DNA from 2 places in the Exiguobacterium sp. SH5S13 genome. Region 1 is predicted to be linked to the other one. Evidence: riboswitches for the same ligand, from Rfam matches in the RefSeq annotation. Region 1 holds a riboswitch; the other holds the start of a gene.
What was found. Region 1 has a riboswitch for S-adenosylmethionine ahead of EVJ30_RS12125 (aminotransferase class I/II-fold pyridoxal phosphate-dependent enzyme). Riboswitches for the same ligand answer to the same signal wherever they lie in the genome.
Positions count from the first base shown of each region.

Region 2: it holds a riboswitch for S-adenosylmethionine, as region 1 does, so the genes downstream of both, msrA (peptide-methionine (S)-S-oxide reductase MsrA) here and EVJ30_RS12125 (aminotransferase class I/II-fold pyridoxal phosphate-dependent enzyme) in region 1, are expected to answer to the same signal.

Region 1 covers NZ_SJUS01000025.1:243-6,591, forward strand. The annotation lists gene EVJ30_RS12110 (peptide MFS transporter) at 1-1,447, opposite strand, end outside; gene EVJ30_RS12115 (MDR family MFS transporter) at 1,589-2,833, opposite strand; gene EVJ30_RS12120 (AI-2E family transporter) at 3,093-4,193, opposite strand; SAM riboswitch class I at 4,371-4,471, shown strand; gene EVJ30_RS12125 (aminotransferase class I/II-fold pyridoxal phosphate-dependent enzyme) at 4,548-5,723, shown strand; gene EVJ30_RS12130 (iron-containing alcohol dehydrogenase) at 5,720-6,349, shown strand, end outside.
Region 2 covers NZ_SJUS01000029.1:1,041-9,653, forward strand. The annotation lists gene EVJ30_RS13085 (four-helix bundle copper-binding protein) at 1-56, opposite strand, end outside; tRNA gene EVJ30_RS13090 (tRNA-Ala) at 173-245, opposite strand; gene EVJ30_RS13095 (GRP family sugar transporter) at 388-1,251, shown strand; gene msrA (peptide-methionine (S)-S-oxide reductase MsrA) at 1,281-1,799, opposite strand; SAM riboswitch class I at 1,862-1,961, opposite strand; gene EVJ30_RS15310 (hypothetical protein) at 2,006-2,167, opposite strand; gene EVJ30_RS13105 (amidase family protein) at 2,288-3,682, shown strand; gene rlmN (dual-specificity RNA methyltransferase RlmN) at 3,752-4,813, shown strand; gene EVJ30_RS13115 (SMP-30/gluconolactonase/LRE family protein) at 4,977-5,858, shown strand; gene EVJ30_RS13120 (hypothetical protein) at 5,871-6,137, shown strand; gene EVJ30_RS13125 (GTP-binding protein) at 6,473-7,669, shown strand; gene EVJ30_RS13130 (DUF1643 domain-containing protein) at 7,688-8,275, opposite strand; gene EVJ30_RS13135 (lysozyme family protein) at 8,309-8,613, opposite strand, start outside.

The sequences.
Region 1 (6,349 bases):
ACAAGATCATGCTGAGCACGATCGCTACTCCGCCGATGATCCCGAAGTAGAGCATCTCGTTCTCTGGCGAGTAGAACCGGACGAGCTGGGCGTTGATCCCTTGTGCCGCCGCATTCGACAAGAACCAAAGCGACATCGTCTGGGCCGAGAAGGCGGCCGGGGCGAGTTTCGTCGTCGCCGACAGACCGACCGGAGACAGACTGAGCTCACCGAGGACGATGATGAAGTAACTGAGGACGAGCCAGAGCGGATTGACGAGCGTGTCCGGTCCACCGAAGTAGGCCGGCAGCAAGATCACGAGGAAGCTCAAACCGGCGAACAAGATCCCGAAAGCGAACTTCGTCGGGATGCTCGGCTCACGATCACCGAGCCGCACCCATAACCAGGCGAACACAGGGGCGAGCAGGATGATGAACAACGGATTCAGTGATTGGAACCAGGCCGGCGACAGCGTGAACCCTAAAAATTCAAGATCGGTCCGCTTATCGGCATAGCTTGCCAAAATCGTCGCGCCCTGTTCTTGAATCGCCCAGAACATGACCGAGGCGATGAAGAGCGGGATGTAGGCGATGATGCGTGACCGCTCGACTTCTGTCGTTTTCGGGCTCCGGTACATGACGATGAAGTAGATCGTCGGGATGGCGATTCCGAACACACCGACGAGTCCGATGAACGTGTTGATCGTGAACAAGCCTTGTGGGATCAGGATGGCCAGTAATCCTCCGATGAGGATGACGGCCAATGTCGTGTACTTGATCGCATTCTTCTTTTCAGACGCCGTCAACGGGTTCGGCACGTAAGACCCGGCGAGGCCGAGGTTGCCTTTTTTCGTGAGGACGAAGACGACGAGACCGATGAACATCCCGACCGCGGCGAGGGCGAAGCCCCAATGGAAGCCGTAGCTCTTTTGGACGCCGCCGACGATCAAAGGCGAGATGAAGGCCCCGAGGTTGATCCCCATGTAGAAGATACTGAACCCGGCGTCACGGCGACGGTCCGTCTCGTGGTACAGGTCACCGACGATACTCGACACGTTCGGCTTCAACAGTCCGGTCCCGATGACGATGAGACCCATCGAGATGAACAAGAACGTGAGGCTGCCCGGGATCGACAAGACGATATGACCGAGCATGATGAACACACCACCGAAAAATACGGCCCGGGACGTCCCGAAGACGCGGTCGGCGAGCCATCCCCCGATGACTCCTGACATGTAGACGAGCGCGCCGTACACGGACATGATCGACAAGGCGACGTTCTGGTCGAGCCCGAGACCGCCTTCCGATACCTCGTAATACATGTAGAAGACGAGGATGGCCCGCATCCCGTAGTACGAGAAACGTTCCCAAAATTCAGTGAAGAACAACGTGAACAAGCCTTTCGGCTGTCCGAAAAATCCTTTTTGTGGCACACTGTCCACAATTTTCTGTTTATCGATCCTTTCCATGAAAGATCCCTCCTTGACCGTATTATCATAAGAAGAATCATTATGTTTGTAAAGGAAAAATGAAAGTGAAGTTCAAATTTTAACAGGTTTGAAACGAAACTAAAATCCACCTAAACCAAGTTGTTTAGGTGGATTGATGAACTAAGCAGTCTTTTGTTTAGCTTCTTCCGCGCTGACGTATCTCCCGAGGCGCCAATAGATGAAACCCGACAGACAACTCGCCGCCCCGACGAGGATGAGGGCGATGTGCCCGGCACGCTGGTCGAGGAACAGGCTGGCCATGAGCGGCGCGGTCACACCGCCGATCAACCATTGGATGCTGGCGGCCCCGTTATAGGCACCGCGCATGTTCTCGGGGGCGATCATGGCGATGAACGTCTGTTGGACGGGCGACATGATCATCTCGCCGAGCGTATAGAACGCGTATACGGCGAGCAGGATACCGACGAGGACGAGGTACGGGGTGCCGAGCGTATAGAGGAGCCGCGGCACGACCGCGATCAACATCATCCCGATCCCGAAAATCGTCGCCCCGACCAGCATGACGTTGCCGAACGGTTTGCGCCCGAGTTTTGAGGCGATCGGGAATTGGAACAAGACGACCATGATGCCGTTCAAGGCGAGCAGATAGGCGAACGGGTTCTCGCGGTCGGTGAACGACGGCATCGACTCTTTCAAGAACAGCGGCAACATGCTCTCGATCAGCGAGAAGCCCATCGAGATGAAGACGCCGGCGAAGATGAAGACGAGAAAGACTTTGTCGTTGTAAAAGACGCGCAAGACGTCACGGTTCGACGGTTTGTCCTGCCCGGTCGTCTCTGGGAGCGACTCGCGGATGAAGCGTCCGAGAACGAGCGCGTACAAGGCGAAGACGAACGCTGCCGTGAAGAAGATGTACTGTCGGTCGATGAACAAGACGGCACTCCCGAGCAGGGGACCGAACGCCGCGCCGATATTATGTCCCATCCGTAAGAGACCGAACGCCTCGTTCATCTGTTCCGGCTCGGTCACGTCGGCGACCATCGCGCTCGCGGCCGGGTGGAACAACGAGTTCGTCAAGCCGAGCATGGCGTTCAAGAGCAGGAGCGGCCAAAACGTTTCCGCGAAAGCGAAACCGATGAGGGCGACCGCATCACCGAGGATGGCGGTCATCATGACCGGCTTTCGGCCATACAGGTCGGCGAGACGTCCGCCGACGACCGAGCCGATGAGCGCCATGATCGGTCCGGTCGCCAAGATGACACCGACTTGGACGTAGCTGTCGAGCTTGTCGCTGTAATAGAGGACGAGGAACGGGGCGATCATGAACATCATGACACCGGTGATCGTCTCGCCGAGGAAACGAATCCAAATGTTACGGTCGAGCCGTTTGAGTGATTGAATCATACGTTTCACCTGCTTCTACAAAATAAAAGGGACGAAGGATGCACGGAGGCATACTCGTCCCTACTTAACCTATGTACGCCTCGGAAGACAGGCGGGTGACTTCAGTTCATGAAACGGAAGACCCCGACCCGTCAGTATGAAATTGGATACGATGTGGCTGCGTCATGACTGACATGGCGGGTCCTCCTTTCTGAAAGTTTACTCTTCATTTCAACTGTATGACAGATTCTTGAAATGTGTCAACATATTTTGACTTGCGTCATAACAGTTCATTTAAATTCTTGCGGGTGAGCCGATAATCGATCAACCGGGACAAGACGACCTGAATCATCGCGGTCACGGGTACGCTGATAAACATCCCGACGAGGCCGAACAGGCTCCCCCCGATGATGATCGATGTGATGACCCAGAACGGGGTGATCCCGACGCTGTCGCCGAGAATTTTCGGGCCGAGCCAGAGTCCGTCGAACTGTTGCAGCAAGAAGATGAACAACAAGACGAGCAGGGCCGTGAACGGATCGTAGAAGTAGGTGATGATGAACGCCGGGATCATCCCTAAGAGCGGCCCGACGTATGGGATGAAGTTCAGCACCCCGATGATGACACCGAGCAAGAGCGCGTACGGCGCGCCGATGATCAAGAGCCCGATGACGGCCATCACGCCGATGATGAGACAGTCGAGCGACTTTCCGATGATGTAGCGTTTAAAGATATAGTCCATCTCTTGGAAGATGTCGATCGTCGTCTTCGCTGAGGCGACCGGGAACATCGCATACAGCAGACGTTTGAACATCCGGGCGAACACTTCCTTGTCTTTCAACAAGTAGATCGAGATGACGATCCCGATCAACAAGTTGATCAACGTCATCGTGAAGCTCGACACGTAACCGACCGAAGACACGACGGCCGTCTCGACCCATCCGGAATACCGCTCCTCGAACCGGTTCAAGTCGATGGCTTGGGCGATCGTCTCGTTGTATTCTCTCAAATACGTGTTGAGTTGACCGAGGAAGCTATCGATTTGGCGAATATAAAACGGGAGCTCCTCGATGAGAGACGCGACACTCGAATAGATGCGAGGGAACAGCGTCACCGCTGACACGACAAGGATCCCGATGAACGTGACGTAGACGATCAACAAGCCTTGGTAGCGCTTCAAGTGGAACCGTTCTTCTATGTAGGACAGGACGGTGTTGAGGAGCAGCGCGATGGCGATTCCCATGATGATCGGCGTCAACAGCTGAAACGCATATTGCAGGACCCGAGAGATCGTGTCCGGCTCACTGATGACTTTCCATAGGACGAGCAGAATCAGCCCGATCACGCTTAACTTCCATATCAATTGACGGTTTAGTTCCAATGGTCTATCCCCTCATGCTGTAAATTTTGCAGAATAACGTTCATCTTTTACTATGAACGTTTTTTTACTGGGATTCAATAGCGGTAAGGAATTTTTGAAATAAGGATTGACAAGGTTGGTAACGTTTGGTTTACTAAATGACATATTACAGAAATTATCAATTGCATATAAAAACACTTTCTATCAAGAGAAGCGGAGGGACTGGCCCGATGAAGCTTCAGCAACAGATTGTTTCAATACTGTGCTAATTCCAGCAAGGTGACCTTGAGAGATGGAAAGGTGGTTGTTTGAATACGTCCGTATCTCGACACCCCTTTCCTCGGAAAGGGGTGTTTTTGCATAGGAGGACTATTCATGACAGACAGACGCTCGAAGTTACTTAAAACGTTACCACCCCAGCATTTCGTCGGACTCGCCGCTGAAGTCGCCGCACTCGAGCGTTCAGGCCGCGACGTCATCCGGCTCGGCCAAGGGACGCCCGACTTGCCGACACCAGCCCCGATCTGCGAGGCGTTGCAGACGGCCCTGCTCGACCCGGCGACACACCAATACGGCCCGTTCCGGGGACAGACGCGCCTGAAGCAAGCGGTCGCGACGTTCTACCAGACCGAATACGGCGTCGCGCTCGATGCCGAGACCGAAGTGGCCATCTTGATCGGCAGCAAGTCGGGACTCATCACGCTCCCGCAATGTGTGCTCGAGCCAGGTGACGGCATGTTGCTCCCGAACCCGGGCTACCCGGACTACATCTCGGGGGCGCGTCTCGCCGGCGCGGTCGTCCACGACCTCGTCCTCCGGGAAGAGAACGGTTATCTTCCTGATTATGAGACGCTCGATCCGCAGGGAGCGCGACTCATGTATTTGAACTACCCGAGCAATCCGACCGGTGCCGTCGCGTCGCCCGCGTTCTTTGACGACACGGTCCGTTTCGCGAATAAGCATGACCTCATGGTCGTCCACGACTTCGCCTACGGCAGCATCGGTTTCGACGGTCACGTCCCGCCGAGCTTCCTGCAGACGCCGGGAGCGAAAGACATCGGCATCGAGGTGTATACGATGTCGAAGGCGTTCAACATGTCCGGCTGGCGGGTCGCTTTCGCCGTCGGCAACCGCGACATCATCGAGGCGATCAACACGTATCAGGACCACGTCCATGTGAGCGTGTTCTCGGCCATCCAAGAGGCGGCCATCGCCGCGCTCGAGTCACCGCGTTCGCTCCGGGACGACTTGTCACGGTTGTATGAGGCCCGCCGCGACCGGCTCGTCGACGGGTTACGTCAGGCCGGATGGGACATCACGGCCCCGAGCGGCTCGTTCTTCGTCTGGGCGAAAGTGCCGGACGGGGACGCCAAATCGTTCTCGCATAAGCTGCTCCACGAGGCAGGGGTCGCCGTGACGCCTGGCTATTTCTTCGGCTCAGAAGGCGAGCGGTACGTCCGGTTCGGGCTCGTCTCCGCCGAGCCGAAGATCGACGAGGCCGTCGAGCGGATCGAGAAACTGTTCGCGACGTATGAAGAGGTCCGGGCATGATCCGCCAAGCCGTGCTCGAGTACGACCATGCGGATGATGCGCTCGAGCGGCTCGATGAATTGATCGCTGGCCGTCGTGCTCACGTGCTGCGCGGGCAGAACGGTTTTGACGTCGTCAAGCGCGTCCTGCCAGCGATCACTGCCTATCCGACATCGCTGTTCCGTGGCGAATGCACGGACGCGGAGGTCGAACGGCTCCGTTTGAAGGATGTGGATGTCCTCCTTGCCGTCGGTGGGGGCAAGCTCGTCGACACGGCGAAACTCGTCGCTTACCGGCAAGGTGTCCCGCTGATCGTCATCCCGACGCTCGCCTCGAACTGTGCCGCCTTCACACCGCTCAGCGTCATCTATGACGAGCAGGGTGCCTATGACCGCTACGACGTGTTCCGCGTCGTCATCGAGCGGGTCATCGTCGACGCGAGGGTCGTGACGGACTCGCCGTACGACTACTTCCGAGCCGGCGTCATCGACACGGTCGCCAAGTTTTACGAGGCCCGCTATTTGAGCGGCGACAGTTCGCCTGATGCCGGCGTCAATACCGGTCTCGCCTTGGCCGAACAATGCGGCCGGCTCGTCGAACTCGACTTGAGTGAGTCCAGTTTCACCGCGTATGGGCCAGAGACCCGG
Region 2 (8,613 bases), on a different contig from region 1:
GCTCGGATACAATCGATCACGGCCAAAATCGTCTCTTCGACAGCGGCTCGGTTCATTGGAAGTCCCCCTTAAGATAAATGATGTCTTACAATCATTACCCGGTTCGTGTCGACTTAAACCGAGGCGGGGACACGAAAAAAGTCGGTCCACATCAGTGGACCGACTTAAGGAATGGAGCATAGCGGGCTCGAACCGCTGACCTCCACGCTGCCAGCGTGGCGCTCTCCCAGCTGAGCTAATGCCCCGTTGGAAATTATTATATCATTCTAATAAATGATTTGGCAACAAGAAAAACGAAAGAACTTTGAAAATCATTTTTGAAGTTTATTGGGCGCTAGAGCCGGGAAGAACAGACAGAATGTTATATTAAGAAAGCAGGTGCAACATATGGAGATGATTTTGCTGGCGCTACTGCCCGCACTCATGTGGGGGAGTATCCCGCTTATCGTATCTATTGTCGGCGGCAAGCCGATTCAACAATTGGTCGGCACGACGATCGGCGCGATGGTAATGGCGACTGTCATCGAGCTCGTCTTCAAACCAGAGTTCACGACGCTCGCGATCGTGACTGGTTTCATATCGGGTGTGTTCTGGGCGCTCGGACAATACCTTCAATTCCAGTCATTCCAAATTTTGAGCGTCTCGAAAGCGATGCCAATCAGTACAGGGATGCAGCTTGTCGGGACATCACTGTTCGGGGTCATCGTCCTTGGGGACTGGAAGACGCCGACTGAACTATGGCTCGGCTTCTCGGCCCTCGTCTTGATCATCATCGGGGCCGTCATGACGTCATATCAACAACATAAAGAATCTGACAGCAGTAGTGCTTTGAAAAAAGGGCTACTCGTGCTGCTCGTTTCGAGCATCGGTTACGTGACGTACGCCGTCCTCACCAACTACTTTGAGGTCGATGGCATCACCGCCATCCTACCGCAGTCACTCGGGATGTTCATCGCCGCGCTCTTGTTCAGTCTTCGTGAAAAAGATGTGAAAAAGTTTGATCCGAAGACGTTCAAGAACATCTTCGCCGGGCTTGCCTGGGGGATCGGGAACTTCGGGTTGTTCGTCTCGAGCGGAGAAGTCGGCATCGCCACGTCGTTCGCACTGTCTCAACTGAACGTCGTCGTCGCGACACTCGGTGGCATTTACTTGCTAAAAGAAGAAAAGACGTCGAAAGAACGCGTCTTCGTGTTTATGGGGATCGGTCTGATCGTGGTCGCCGGTTTTATGTTAGGGCTCGCGAAGAGCTAAAAAAACGACGGGTATGAGGCCCGTCGTTGTCAGCTTGTCCACGTCTGGTCGATGAACTCGTCACGGCCAGATTGTTTCCGGTCCGCTTTATAGTGGGCCGGATTTTTTTTATGATAATCTTGATGATAGTCTTCGGCCGGGTAAAAGACGTCAGCCGGTAAGATTTTCGTCACAATCGGTTGTTTGAACTTTCCGCTCGCAGCGAGCGCGTCGCGGCTCTGTTCTGCTTTCACGCGTTGTTCTTCCGTATGATAGAAGATGGCGGGCGCATATTGTTGCCCGCGGTCTTGGAACTGGCCGCCGTCGTCGGTCGGGTCAGTCTGAATCCAATACAGTTCGAGCAAGCGCTCATACGCGAACTGAGACGGATCGAACGTGATCTCGACGACCTCGTAATGACCGCTCGTGCCTGTCTTGACGTCTTTATACGTCGGATTGTCGACGTGTCCGCCCGTATAGCCGGATACGATGCCTTCGATGCCTGGCTGTTCCTCGAACGGTGTCACCATGCACCAAAAACAACCGCCTGCGAATGTAGCTTTTTCCAAAATAAAATCCCCCTCATGTTCATTCCAAAAAAAGCGCCCATGTCATCGACATGAGCGTTTTGTCATATCGTCCAAGGCGATGCCTTGCTGGAAGTAGCACCTTGCCGAAGCAGGTTGCTGTGAAGTCATAGAGCCAGGTCTCTCGTTCACTCAAGATATCGATATGTAGTTGGTGACAGCATCATATCATCTGTCTCGTTTAAACGTCAACGATTTGGTGTGCGCCGAAGTTGAAATAGCGTGGCACCAACAATCAAGATAATGAGGGCGATGGACGCAGGGAATGCCCACGGCAAATCATCCCCGAACAATTGTAGAAAGAACAGGGCGAACACGGACAGTAAAACAAGGATGTAAGAGCGGGACATGGCTACCTCCAATAACGTTTCTTCTAGTGTATCAAGTTGCACATCCAATGGCGATAAAAAGAAGGGGATTCGATGCATTCAGCGAATACCGAATAACATTGCCTATAAGGAGTGAATTGGATGCAAGACTTATTTGAACTAGACATCGAGACCGCACAGTGCGGCTATAAAGAAGGGACGTTCACGGCCCGGGACGTGACGGCCTACTATTTGACACGGATCGCTAGCTTGAACGATAAACTGAAAGCGGTCATCCAAGTGAACCCGGACGCGTTGTTCGAGGCGGAGGCGGCCGACCGTGCCTACCGACGCGGAGACCGGCTGCCACTCCTCGGTATTCCCGTTTTACTCAAGGACAACATCGAGACGGCGGGACTCATGAGGACGACTGCCGGCGCCGTGGCGCTCGAGCATCACTTTGCGGGTCGTGACGCTGAACTCGTCCGCCGCCTCCGTGAGCATGGGGCGGTCATTCTCGGCAAAACCAACTTATCGGAATGGGCCAATTTTTTGACGGAGGACATGCCGAACGGATGGAGCGGGGTCGGTGGCCAGACGCTCAATCCGTATGGTGACAATCTCGACGTCGGCGGTTCGAGCTCTGGCTCGGCGGCTGCCGTTGCGGCGAACTTGACGATGCTCGCCGTCGGCAGCGAGACGAGCGGGTCGATCATCCATCCGAGCGTCCATAACGGCATCGTCGGCATCAAACCGACGGTCGGGCTCATCAGCCGGAGTGGGATCATCCCGATTTCGCGGTCGCAAGATACGGCAGGTCCGATGGCGCGGACGCTCCGCGACGCGGTGCTCGCACTAGAAGCGATGTGCGGGGAAGACGGCTCGGACCCGGCGACGACACATCTGCCGGCCGGTCCACCGTACCGGACGTGTCTCGACGAACGTCAAGCCGTCGGCATGCGCGTCGGTTTCGTGAAGACGGAACTGTCGGATGAAGAACAGACGCTCTATCAAGAAGCGCTGGCGTTACTCAAAGCGAGCGGGGTCGAGCTCGTCGAAGTCGACCTGCCGTCAAACGACGGACTTGACCAAGGCGACGTCCTCTACCATGAGTTCAAGCTCGGGATTGAGGCGTATTTGGCGACGACAGCGCTCCCATATGAAACGCTCAAGGACGTGATGGACTGGAACAAGCGTCACCCGGAAACGATCCCGCACGGACAAGTTACGTTCGAGAAAGCGAATCAGTTATCAGGGCGTTTGACCGAGTCGAGCTACCTCGAGCGACGCTTAGCCGATGTCCGGCAAGCGAAAACGGACGGCCTCGATCGTTTATTGATGGAACAAACGCTTCACGCCCTGGCGTTGCCACACGACTTGAATTACGATATGGCGGCGAAGGCAGGGCACCCGACGGTCACGATCCCATATAAGCCCAAACAGAGCGGGGCACCTTTCGGGCTGTCATTCACGGGTACGAGCTATGCGGAACGAGACCTCATCCGCATCGCCTACGCGTTCGAACGCCACGTGACGCGTCCGATCCCGCCTATGTAAGAACGTTGCACCTGTCGCTCACGTCCGCTACAATGGTACGTATGCGGATTGAAGAAAGGACAGATTACAATGAAATCATCTATATATGGGCTGACATTTGATCAGCTGTCGGACGCTTGCGTATCTTGGGGATACAGTGCCTACCACGCCAGACAAATATGGGACTCGCTTTACATCGACCGTGTCAGACGGCTCGACGAGATCGCGGTTCGTCCCGAAGTGCGCGAACAGCTTGAGGCGAACTATGCGCTGACGACACAAGAACTGTTCGTCAAACAAGAAGCGGGTGACGGCACGGTCAAATTCTTACTTAAACTGCACGACGGGCATTATATCGAAACGGTGCTCATGCGCCATAAGTATGGACGTTCCGTCTGTGTGACGACACAAGTCGGGTGCAACATCGGCTGTAGTTTCTGTGCGAGCGGCCTCTTGAAAAAAACACGCGACTTGACGGCCGGCGAGGTCGTCGAACAGATCATGACCGTCCAACACTATTTAGACGAGGTCGGTGAAGGTGACCGCGTCAGCCACATCGTCGTCATGGGAATCGGGGAGCCGTTCGATAACTTTGATAACTTGGTCGACTTCCTCCGTGTCGTCAAAGACGATCGCGGTCTCGCGATCGCTCCTCGTAAAATCAACGTCTCGACGAGTGGACTCGCCGACAAGATCTACAAGTTCGCGGACCTTGACCTGCGCATCAACTTGGCCCTCTCGCTGCACGCGCCGAACGATGCGCTGCGGACGAGAATCATGAAGATCAACCGGGCGTTCCCGCTCGATAAACTGATGCCGGCGATCCGCTACTACGTCGAGAAGACGAATAAACGGATCACGTTCGAGTACATCTTGCTCTCGAAAGTGAACGACTTGCCAGAACATGCCGAAGAACTCGCGGCGTTGATCAATGACATCAAAGACAAGTCTTACGTCAACTTGATCCCATACAACCCGGTCAACGAGCACATCCAGTACGAACGGAGTACGACCGAGGACATCATGGCGTTTTACGACGTCTTGAAAAAACGGGGCATCAATACGGGCGTGCGTCTCGAGCACGGGACCGATATCGATGCGGCATGCGGTCAATTACGCAGTAAACAAATGAACGTCGAAGGCGCCAAATAAACGAGCGCTCCGGATCGGTTTCGATTCGGAGCGTTTTTATCGTGCCCGGGCGTATAATGCGTCAGACGAGAAATATCTTTAAACATTTTTGTGAATGATGAATAGTCCTTACCCCCTCAGGGAATAGTCTTTTGATATCAAAGCAGAGAGTGGAGGCAATTCAATGGAGACAGTAAACGCTACGTTATGGATTCGAGTCAGAAACACGCTCGGGGAAGGGCCTTGCTGGGACGCTGAACTGAAGCGGTTCTACTGGGTCGATATCGAAGGGCACGCGCTCTGGTGGTACGATGAGAAAGAAGATGAATTATCTTCGTTTGATATGGGACAGCAGGTCGGGTTTGTCGTCCCTAAAGTGACCGACGGCGTGATCGTCGGATTGAAGGATGGTATCTATGAGTGGGATGAAACGTCGAAACAACTCGATAAACTCGTCGAACTTGATGACCCGGAAGGTGTCCTTCGCTTCAACGATGGGAAAGCCGACCCGTACGGTCGTGTCTTCGCCGGGACGCTCCACTTAAAAGACGAGTCTGAGCAGGCGACGTTGTTCCGCTTGAACCGCGACGGCACGACCGAGGTCATGTTGAGCGGATTGACGTTATCGAACGGGTTGACGTGGTCACCTGACCATACGTCGTTTTACCATATCGATACGCCGACCGAGACGGTTCGCAAGTTCCCGTTCGATTTGAAAACGGGCACGCTCGGGGAAGGTGAGGTCGTCATTGATTTCAAGAATGAGGACGGGTTCCCGGACGGCATGACGTCGGATGAAGACGGCTTTTTATGGATTGCCCACTTTGCAGGCGGGCGCGTCACGCGGTGGAATCCGGAGACGGGACAAAAAGTGCTTGAAGTCATCGTCCCGGCGCCGAACGTCACGTCGTGTAGTTTTATCGGGGATGACTTAAAACAATTGGCAATCACGACGGCACGGGAAGGCATGGACGACGAGGCGCTCGCCGCTCATCCGGATGCGGGTTCGGTCTTCAAGATCGATACGGACGTGAAAGGGATGCCACTTTATCGGTTTGGTCGTTAAGGAGGGAAGGCTATGGTGAAGCGATTGCTCGTGCGAGCGGGAATCGGATTGGCACTAGCGGCGGTGGCTCGGGTCGGGATTCAAAAGATATTGGACGACCGGGCCCGGAAAGAAGACCATACGTATCTTGAACCAAAGTGGGACGAGACGCCGAGTGTGGATGCCGATAAGGATGATGACGAGGTCGGATTGACGCAACTTGATTCGATTTACCGGGCCGATTGGCAAGCGAACACGTATCCTCGCTCTGAGGCAGAACGGAAAGCGTTAGAAGAATAACCGGTACGAAGAACATATCCAGAGCTTTTTCTTCGGCCGTCGAGGCCTCAGAAAAAGACAAATGGCCGCTAGATGGCGACCGTTTGCGTTGCTCGTTCGATGGCGCCCCGACTCCTGCAGGAAAGCAATCCAACGGAGACCCAGCAGCGACGCGAGTCGCGATGTGGCTCCGGGATTGCCTGCGGAAAGCATGGGCGCCGGAAGGACGAGCGATAACAATTATGTTAGTCAACAAGAAAACACGCTCCTTTTGAGCGTGTATTTTTGTTGACAACGGACGTGATCCCGTTCATTATCTAAAAAGTAATGATTACGATTTAAAGGTGGTATACATCATGAAACGAATTCCGATCACAGTCTTGTCCGGATATTTGGGAAGTGGCAAGACGACGTTGCTCAATCATATGTTGAACAATCGGGACGGTAAAAAATATGCCGTCATCGTGAACGATATGAGTGAACTGAACATCGATGAGCGATTGATTGAAGGGGCGGGCTTTTCGCGGACGGACGAGAAGTTGTTGGAGCTGTCTAACGGTTGCATCTGCTGCACGTTGCGAGAAGATTTACTCGAGGCGGTCAGCGAGATCGCGACTGACCGACAGCTCGACGGCATCATCATCGAGTCGTCAGGCATCTCAGAACCGATCCCGGTCGCGCAGACGTTTACATATGCGGATGAAGCCTTGGGTATCGACTTGACGAGCCGGGTGTATGTTGACGCGATGGTGACGGTCGTCGACGCATATCGATTTTTAAAAGATTTCAATTCGGGCGAATCGCTGCATGAACGTAAACAGGCGGTCGGCACGGATGACGTCCGGGAAGTCGTCGATCTACTCGTCGACCAAGTCGAATTTGCGGACATCATCGTCCTCAACAAGGCGGACCGGGTCACGGAAGCCGAACTGAATGAGATTGCGGGTCTGCTTCGTGCGCTAAACCCAGCAGCGAGGTTACTGACAAGCACATACGGCAACGTGAGTTTGTCTGACATTTTAAACGTGAACCTGTTCGACTTTGACCAGGCGATGCACGCCGCCGGATGGATCCAAGAGCTCGAGACAGACGACCATACCCCTGAAACCGAAGAATACGGCATCAGTTCATTCGTCTATCGCCGCCGCCGTCCGTTCCATCCCGAGCGGTTGCTCGCGTGGATCGAACAGTTCCCGGAAGAAATCGTCCGGGCCAAAGGGTTTTTATGGATCGCTTCTCGGAGCGACATCGCCTGCTTGTTCTCACAAGCGGGGTACGCGTCGACGCTCGAACACGCCGGCCGCTGGTTGGCGACACTCCCGGAAGTAGAGCGACAGCAGATGTTTGCCGCCGAACCAGAGCTCGAGACGGATTACATCGAGCCGTATGGGGATCGACAGACCGAGCTCGTGTTAATCGGTCAGCGGATGGACCGTGAGCCTGTCGAGCGTGAACTCGACCGTTGTCTGCTGTCGGATGAGGAGATGGCGTCAGATTGGTCGACGCTCTCGGACAACTTGCCGGGATATGACGCGGTACGGACATACGAATAAGAGACAAAACAGGACGACTCATTTCGAGTCGTCCTGTTTTGTCTCTTTCAAGATCTTAAATTTCGGTTTGATCGATTCGTTATTGAACGCTTCGAGTATCGTATTTTCGTTGGCCATGCGAATTTGTTGCGGTTCGCCTTTTGACGTCGTACCGATACAATACATGCTCGCCTCATGCTCGGCGAATAACGTCTTGTACAGTGTGGAATGGTGCATGAGGCGTCCGGGTGAGCCCCAACCGACGATGATCATGCCGCCGCTCGTCTCGACCTCGTCGAGCGTCTCTTCCACGTAATGAAAATTCACTTCGTCGAGTTGGGACTCGACGTAGGGTAGGTTGTCATTGATGGCGAGCGTCGGGACGAGACTGATGACGCGCATCTCGCGGATCGGTTTGTCCAAATGGTTCCGCATGAGCATGTAGGCACGTTGAGATGTCGTACCTGATAAGAACGCATCGCTCATCCGTGGAGAATAGATGATGACGGCACAAATTACCCCATCGACGACATCGGTGAATTCATACGTTCGCATGTAACGCTTTGTCTTGTCTTCGTTAAATATCGATTTGACTCGAATCGTCACTTCCTCGATATGCGTGTTCATGTTGTTTCCTCACTTTAACCAAATAGTGCCGGGTCATGCCCAGCCTGCGAACCAATCGAGATACCGGATCGTATACCGGGCGACCTGCTGCGTTGTCGTCGTCGCGTCACCAGGCAGTAACGACAGCTCGTCCTGGTACTGCTCATAAAAGGACATGACGTCTGACACGTACTGGTCACTCCGGTTGTATTCAAAGATGGCGTTTTGAATCGAGTCGACCGAATCAGTCGTCTGCCCGCCGTGCTCGCTCAAATAGTAAGCGGCGGCATGGGCCGAGTCGACCAAACTATGAGGGTCGGCCTTGCCGTCATCATCCCCGTCTCGGCCTAAGCCGCCGT